One region of the Mesorhizobium sp. BR1-1-6 genome, then DNA from elsewhere that is predicted to be linked to it. Evidence: riboswitches for the same ligand, from Rfam matches in the RefSeq annotation. Region 1 holds a riboswitch; each other region holds the start of a gene.

Region 1 (2,255 bases):
TCGAGAGCCTGTTCGAAGCTCATCGCCTTGACGTCTTCGTTGGTTTCACCAGCCATCATTCATCCTTTCATCAGTCGCCCGACATGGGCGGCGACCGAAAATGCCAATCCTTGCAGATCGTAGCCGCCCTCGAGCAGGCTGACGAGCCGGTTGCCGCTGTGGCGCGCCGCGCGCTGCATGAGTTGGCCGGTCGCCCAGTCGAAATCATCCTCGGTCAGGTTGATCTCGGCCAGCGGGTCGCGATGATGCGCATCGAAGCCGGCCGAAATGATGATCAGGTTGGGTGCAAAATTGTCGAGCGAGGGCAGCACGCGCGACAGGAAGGCATCGCGGAACGCCTCGCTGCCGGTCTGCGGCGCAAGCGGCGCGTTGACGATGTTGCCGGCGCCGGTTTCGTTCTTTGCTCCGGTGCCCGGGTAGAGCGGCATCTGGTGCGTCGAGCAATAAAGCACGGACGGATCGTCCCAGAAAATATCCTGCGTGCCGTTGCCGTGATGCACGTCCCAGTCGACGATGGCGACACGTTCGATATCGTGTTTGTGCTGTGCATAACGTGCGGCGATGGCCGCCGTGTTGAACAGGCAGAAGCCCATCGCGGTCGCTTTCTCGGCATGATGGCCGGGCGGCCGGGCGGCGACGAAAACGTTGTCTGCCCTGCCGGCAAAGACGTCGTCGACGGCGGCGTTGGCGGCGCCGATCGCGGTGATCGCCGCCTGCCAGCTCTTCGGGCTGGCCGTTGTGTCGGCATCGATGCGGGCGATGCCCGTCTCGGGAATGGCGGCGCGTACCCGCTCGACGAAATCCTCGGGATGCGCGTAGAGAATGGTGGCCTCGTCGCCTTCCGGCGCCTCGAGGCGGTCGAGCGCGGCAAAAGCCTCGTCGTCGAGCACGCGCTCGATGGCGCGCAAGCGGTCCGGCCGCTCCGGATGGCCGGGCGGCGTGATGTGCTCAAGGAAGATCGGATGGGTGTAGAGACGAGTGGCCATGCCCCCTATCTAGTGCCCCGGCGCGGCGATGGCCATGCGTTGCGGCCTGATGGCTGGGGAAAATCGCGCCTGCGTCCATTCGCGTCGCCGCGGGGATTGGCGGCGCAGGGGCTTCGTCGTAAAGTCCCGGCCACTGCCTGGTGCCCGCCGCGAGCGGGAGAATCGGGAACACGGTTTGATACCGTGGCGTGCCCAACGCTGTAAGGGGGACCGCGCCGGTAAATGCCACTGTCGATGACGGGAAGGCGCCGGATGCGGGTTGATCCCGAGCCAGAAGACCGGCCTGGCAGGCATCGTCATCCGCATGGTCAGGCGGACGGCAGTTGATTGCAATCGCAAGGGGACAAGCGATGCCGGACAATATGACCATCCCCGTGGGTGACGGATTCGACCAGATGGCGCGCGATGCGGTCTACCGCGCCATGTTCACGCGGCGCGATGTTCGCAGCCATTTTACATCAGAGGCCGTCGACGACGAGGTCTTGGCGCGGCTGCTGCTTGCCGCCCATCACGCGCCATCGGTCGGCTTCATGCAGCCATGGAATTTCATCGTCATTCGTGGCACCGAACGACGGGAACAGGTGCGCGACCTGTTCCTCGCGGCGCGCGAGCAGGAATTGCCGGCGATCGAGGAAGAGCGGCGGGCGCTCTACCGCAAGCTCAAGCTGGAAGGCATCTGCGAAAGCGCGCTCAACATCTGTATCACCTGCGACCGCCGACGCTCACAGGGTTCGCCGCTGGGACGCTGGCACAATCCCGAGATGGATCTCTACAGCACGGTCTGCGCGGTGCAGAATTTCTGGCTGGCGGCGCGCGCCGAAGGCGTCGGCGTCGGCTGGGTCAGCATTATCGAGGCGCAGGCGTTGAAAGACCTTCTGTCGATTCCCGGGCATGTGACGCCGGTGGCCTATCTCTGTGTCGGCCGTGTCTCGGAGTTCGCGCCGAAACCGGACCTCGAAACACATGGCTGGGGGCGGCGGCTGCCGCTGCCCGAGCTGATCATGAGCGAGACGTTTTGCGGACAGGGCGAAGTTCCGCTCAAATCAACGATCGCACGCCTCAAGGCGGCAACATGCGAAAAGTCTGACAAACCCTTGATTTGATTGCCGATACGGCATGCGCAGCGCGCTGCCGGCGGCCTGCCGTCGTCAGGCGGCTCCGGCATCCTTCCTCAACAATCCTTCGAGCAGTTGCTTGAATGCCGCCACCACGGTCTTCGACGTCGCTTCCGGGTCGTTCGAATTGGCGATCCGCTGCGCCGCCTGGCTG
Region 2 (2,255 bases), on a different contig from region 1:
TGCCGAAGATCTTGCCCAGCTTCTCGACATCGCCATAGAGCAGGTCCATCGAAGCGGCGGGCCGGTTCTTGTCGAGATGGACGCAGCTTTCCGTCAGCACCAGGGTCTTGATGCCGTGTGGCGCCAGCGTATCGGGCGTCACCTCGCCGCCCGGCTTCATGCCGTAATACCAGCCGGCGAAGAAGAAGTCGGGCTCGACAGCGACCAGGTTTTCCAGCGTCGGATATTTGGGCGCCAGTTCGGGGATCGAGCTCTGTTCGGCCTTGAATTCGGGAGTGACCTTGTACCATCCAGTGATGCCGGTCAGGCCGACGATCGACGGCTGCAGCTTCAGTGCGAAGGCCATCTCGGCCATGTTGAGATCGTGAATGACGGCGCGCTTTGGAGGCGCGTCGAAGGTCAGCGGCTTGCCGCAGCTGTCGACCGTCACCGGAAAGGCGAAGGCCGTAGAGCCGAGCAGGGAGAAGGCAAGAGACACGGCAAGGCGTTTCACGGATGTTGCTCCTTGTTGAACAGGATCTGCCGGAAATGGCTTCGATCACGAAGATGGCGCGGCACGGTTCGGAACCTCGAACACCGTCAGCTCGCGGTCCTCCGTCGGGTGGCGCAACCTAAAGACCTCGATACCGAAGATCTCGCGGATCAGCTGCTGGGTGAGTGCTTCGCGTGGCGGCGCCAGCACATGCAACCGGCCATGGCTCATCACCGCGACCCTGGTGGCGAAAGGCGTCACCAGCGCCAGATCGTGCAGCACCGCGATCACGGTCATGCCGAGGCCTGCAACCAGTTCGAGCAACTCGCTGCGCGCCCGCGGGTCGAGATGGTTGGTCGGCTCGTCGAGGAACAGGATCTTCGGCTCCTGCGCGATGGCGCGGGCAAGCTGGGCGCGCTGGCGCTCGCCGCCCGACAGCGAGCCGATGGTGCGGCCAAGCAGCGGCAACAGCCCGGTCCGGCGCAGCGCCTCGACGACAATGTCGCGTTCCTCGCTCCTGTGCCTGTGGCCGGTATGCGGAACCCGGCCGAGCTCGACATAGTCGATCACCGCCAGCCGTGGATCCGGTTGATCGGTCTGGCCGACGACGGCGATGTGCAGCGCCCGCTCGGCGGTCGAAATCCTGTCCAGCAAGCGCCCGGTTAGCTTCACTTCGCCCGAACTCGGCCTCAGCATGCCCGATAGCATGCGCAGCAATGTCGTCTTGCCGGCGCCGTTGGGACCGATGATGGCGAGACGGTCGCCCGCCGCCACCGAAAGGCTGACCGGATACACCAGATGCAGGCCATCCGCCGCTGCGGCCAGGTCGCGGGCATCGAGAAGCGGCGCGGTCATGGGCAATTCCTTGCAGGGCCTGCCGGAATACGGGCCAGCGTCTTGCTTGCCAATCCTGCCGGACGCTGGCCTGAATTCACCTCGGTGGCGATATCGCGGCAAAGCGTGCACACGATGATGCGATGCATGGGAATGCAGTGAATGCGATCGATGGAGCCGTCCAACTTCCGTCACTTTCAAAAATGGCGACGGAAGGAAGCTGGCTTGAACCGGTCGACAAGACCGAACCCCGCGTCTCCTCCCGGCACACCCCGTCCGGTCAACCCATGCAGATGGCAGGTCTCCTGGCTCGCGGGTCGTTGCGCCATCCTGCCTTCCCAGCCTTGCCGGCCAGTGGCTTCTCGGATTTTGCTCGCCGCTTACAGTTGCGGGGGCAGCCATGGCTTCGACCCGAAAATCGGGCCTCACCATGTTCCCTTTTCACCCCTCGCCTTGCGGCGCGGGGACCATCACGAGTCGCAGCCTAGGATGCAGGCAGCGTCGAGGCAAGGTCGATGCATGTTCTGTTATAACGATACAAACGTGTGGTCAATCACTATCGCGCGCCACCAGTTCCAGCGGCCAGACCTCGCGAATGATCTCTGGCCCTTTCGCGCCGGCGAAAGCCGGGAGCGAGGCGAGCAGGATTTCGCCGAGCCGCCGCCCCATCGGGTCAAGGCTCGGACGAAAGCCGGTCAGCGCCGGCGAGAAATAACGGCAGAGCGGCGTGTCGACGATGACGATCACCGCGACATCCTGCCCGGGCTTGATCCCCATTTCGGCGAGCGCTTTGCAGCCGCCGAGCGCCATCGAGTCGTTGTTGAAGATAATCGCGGTCGGCGGATCCTTCGACCGCATGACTTGCGGTGTCACCGCGTAGCCACTGGCTTCGTTGATAAAACCGTCCACAATCAGGCCGGGATCGACTTCGATGCCGTGCCGCCGCAGC
Region 3 (2,255 bases), on a different contig from region 1:
GCCGCGACAGCACCTCCGCCAACCGGCGGCATTCGAGCTCGAGGTCATGTTCGGCAAGCATGTGATTGGTCAGCCACAGCGTCAGGCAGTCGACCAGCACCGGTTGGTTGGCCGGCAAGGCTTCCAGCGCTCCGACAAGGTCAAGCGATGCGTCGATGGTCGTCCAGCCTTTACCGCGCCGCGACCGGTGCAATGCGATACGCTCCCTCATCTCGTCATCATAGGCTTGCGCCGTGGCGATATAGGCCCAGGGCGGTGGCAGGGCCATCGTCAGCGTCTCGGCGTGCGCGCTCTTGCCGGAGCGCGCGCCGCCAATGATGAAAGTCAGCTTGCCGCGATCAGGCAAAGCTGTCGCGCAGGCTGCTCGCCGTGCCGGTGAAGCGCCCGCGCACCACGCCGACGGCGACGCCGAGCACCAACCAGAACACCAGGTTGGTCACTGTCACCGCCACCACGAACTGATGGTGCAGTCCTTCCGGGATCAGAGTCTCGAAACTGTCGGGCTGCGGCGCGCCAACAATATGCGGCGCGATGATCAGCAAGACGGCAAGGACCGCAAGCGGCAGCGACTTGCGGAAGGCGATCAGGCCGATGCCGGCCGCGGTCGCCGCCACGGTGGCCCACCACCAGATCTGGCGTGCCGTCAGGTCGGCCGCCGGCATCGCCGGCAGTTCCGGCGGCAGGCCAAGGCCGGGTGCCAGCGTGAATACGGCAAAGCCGGCCAGGCCCCAGAACGCGCCCTGGCGCCAATTGCCGATGCCGCCCGCGAATTCCGAAACCGCGACCAGAACCAGCGCGAAGCCGATGCCGGTGACGATGTTGGCAAGCACGCTGAAGGCGAAGCGCTCGAAGCCGTCGGCCGGCGCCCAGCCTTCCTCTTCAGCCGGAACAGCTTCAGCGGCTGCCGGCGCGGCGGAGCTCATGGCATTGCCCGCCGGGGCGGCAGAGTTCATGGCGTTGTTGTCGGTCGGGGCCGGTGCGGTATGGTCGTGGTGGTGGCCGCCGCCGGCCTGTTCGTAGACTTCCGCCTTCAGGATCAACGGCACGGTGGCATAGGCCTGCATGCAGGCGAGAACGACACCTGCCACGAGCCCTGCGATCGCCGCGATGAACACGACGTTGCGAAACAGGTTCATGATGTCAAATCCCTATCAGTGGCAGGGAAACGCCATCGAGTGGCGATAGTCGTGGGCGGCATTGTGGACCGCATCGATATGCGAGAACCCGACAAAGCCGACAACGAAAAGGCCGAGCAGCGCCGCGAGCGCAAGCTGCATGAGGCGCGATTGCGAGGAGACGGAGGCGCCGAGAGAGACGGAAGCGGTATTCATGCCTTGTCCTTTCACCCTCCACCCGAGGGCATCGAAGTCAGTTTCCTGTCGCCGGCAGGTCTCCTGGCTCGCGGATCAGCGCCCTTCCCCACCTTCCCGAAGAAAATCTTCAGTGGCATATGGAGAGGACTACCGCACACAGTTGCGGGGGCAGCGACGGCTTTGGGCGACAGGTCAGCCCGCACCGCATTCCCTCTTGGTTCCAAACGGAACCGACGACAGACTGGACTATAGGCAGAATCGGCGCTCGCGGCAAACCAAATTCCGCCAGCAACCATCGCGAATACGCCGTGCTGTCCTGGAACCGCCGATGCCCCAATTGACAATCTTGCCGGCCAGGTGTCGGCTTGCGCGCATCACAGGAAGCCAGCCATGCAGCCCAGCTCGAGCAACCCCGCATCCCACAATGGTTTGACCCGGGCGGAAGCGACGTTGCCGTCGGCGGCCTATTGGGATGCAGGCGCCTATCAACAGGATCTCGACGCCATCTGGTATCGGAGCTGGCTGCTCGTCTGCCGCGAGGCCGAGCTGGCCCACCCCCTGGATTTCCGCACCTTCCGCGTCGGCACACAGGAGATCGTCTTGCTGCGCGACGAAACCGGCGAGTTGCGCGCTTTCCACAACACTTGCCGGCATCGCGGCTCGCAGCTCTGCCAGGTGAGCGAGGGCCGACTGAAGGCGCGACTGATCACCTGCCCTTACCACGCCTGGTCCTATTCGCTTCGCGGCGACCTCGTGCGCGTGCCGTCGAAATCGCTGCCGGACGGCTTCGACAAGGCCGATCATCCGCTTTATGGCGTCGCACTTTCGGTGTGGCGCGGCTTCGTGTTCATCAACCTGCAAAAGGATGCGGCCGGCTCGGCGCAGGCCTCCTTCGACCCCGCCTCCGGCAATCTTGGCAGTTGGCCGCTGGAGGCGCTGGTC

The links. A riboswitch is a leader RNA that binds a small molecule or an ion and turns the genes downstream of it on or off. The one in region 1 is predicted to bind cobalamin.
Region 2: another riboswitch for cobalamin. It lies ahead of LB545_RS18835 (ABC transporter ATP-binding protein); the one in region 1 lies ahead of bluB (5,6-dimethylbenzimidazole synthase).
Region 3: another riboswitch for cobalamin. It lies ahead of LB545_RS13395 (CbtB domain-containing protein); the one in region 1 lies ahead of bluB (5,6-dimethylbenzimidazole synthase).

What each region holds. Positions count from the first base shown of each region.
Region 1 is NZ_JAIUHZ010000004.1:214,970-217,224, reverse strand. Features, by position in the region: gene LB545_RS11040 (exodeoxyribonuclease VII small subunit) at 1-56, opposite strand, end outside; gene LB545_RS11035 (histone deacetylase family protein) at 60-986, opposite strand; cobalamin riboswitch at 1,108-1,288, shown strand; gene bluB (5,6-dimethylbenzimidazole synthase) at 1,337-2,089, shown strand; gene LB545_RS11025 (TetR/AcrR family transcriptional regulator) at 2,135-2,255, opposite strand, start outside.
Region 2 is NZ_JAIUHZ010000009.1:111,357-113,611, reverse strand. Features, by position in the region: gene LB545_RS18840 (ABC transporter substrate-binding protein) at 1-493, opposite strand, end outside; gene LB545_RS18835 (ABC transporter ATP-binding protein) at 539-1,327, opposite strand; cobalamin riboswitch at 1,584-1,793, opposite strand; gene LB545_RS18830 (LacI family DNA-binding transcriptional regulator) at 1,856-2,255, opposite strand, start outside.
Region 3 is NZ_JAIUHZ010000005.1:289,878-292,132, forward strand. Features, by position in the region: gene cobU (bifunctional adenosylcobinamide kinase/adenosylcobinamide-phosphate guanylyltransferase) at 1-346, opposite strand, end outside; gene LB545_RS13390 (CbtA family protein) at 339-1,136, opposite strand; gene LB545_RS13395 (CbtB domain-containing protein) at 1,152-1,331, opposite strand; cobalamin riboswitch at 1,367-1,563, opposite strand; gene LB545_RS13400 (aromatic ring-hydroxylating oxygenase subunit alpha) at 1,704-2,255, shown strand, end outside.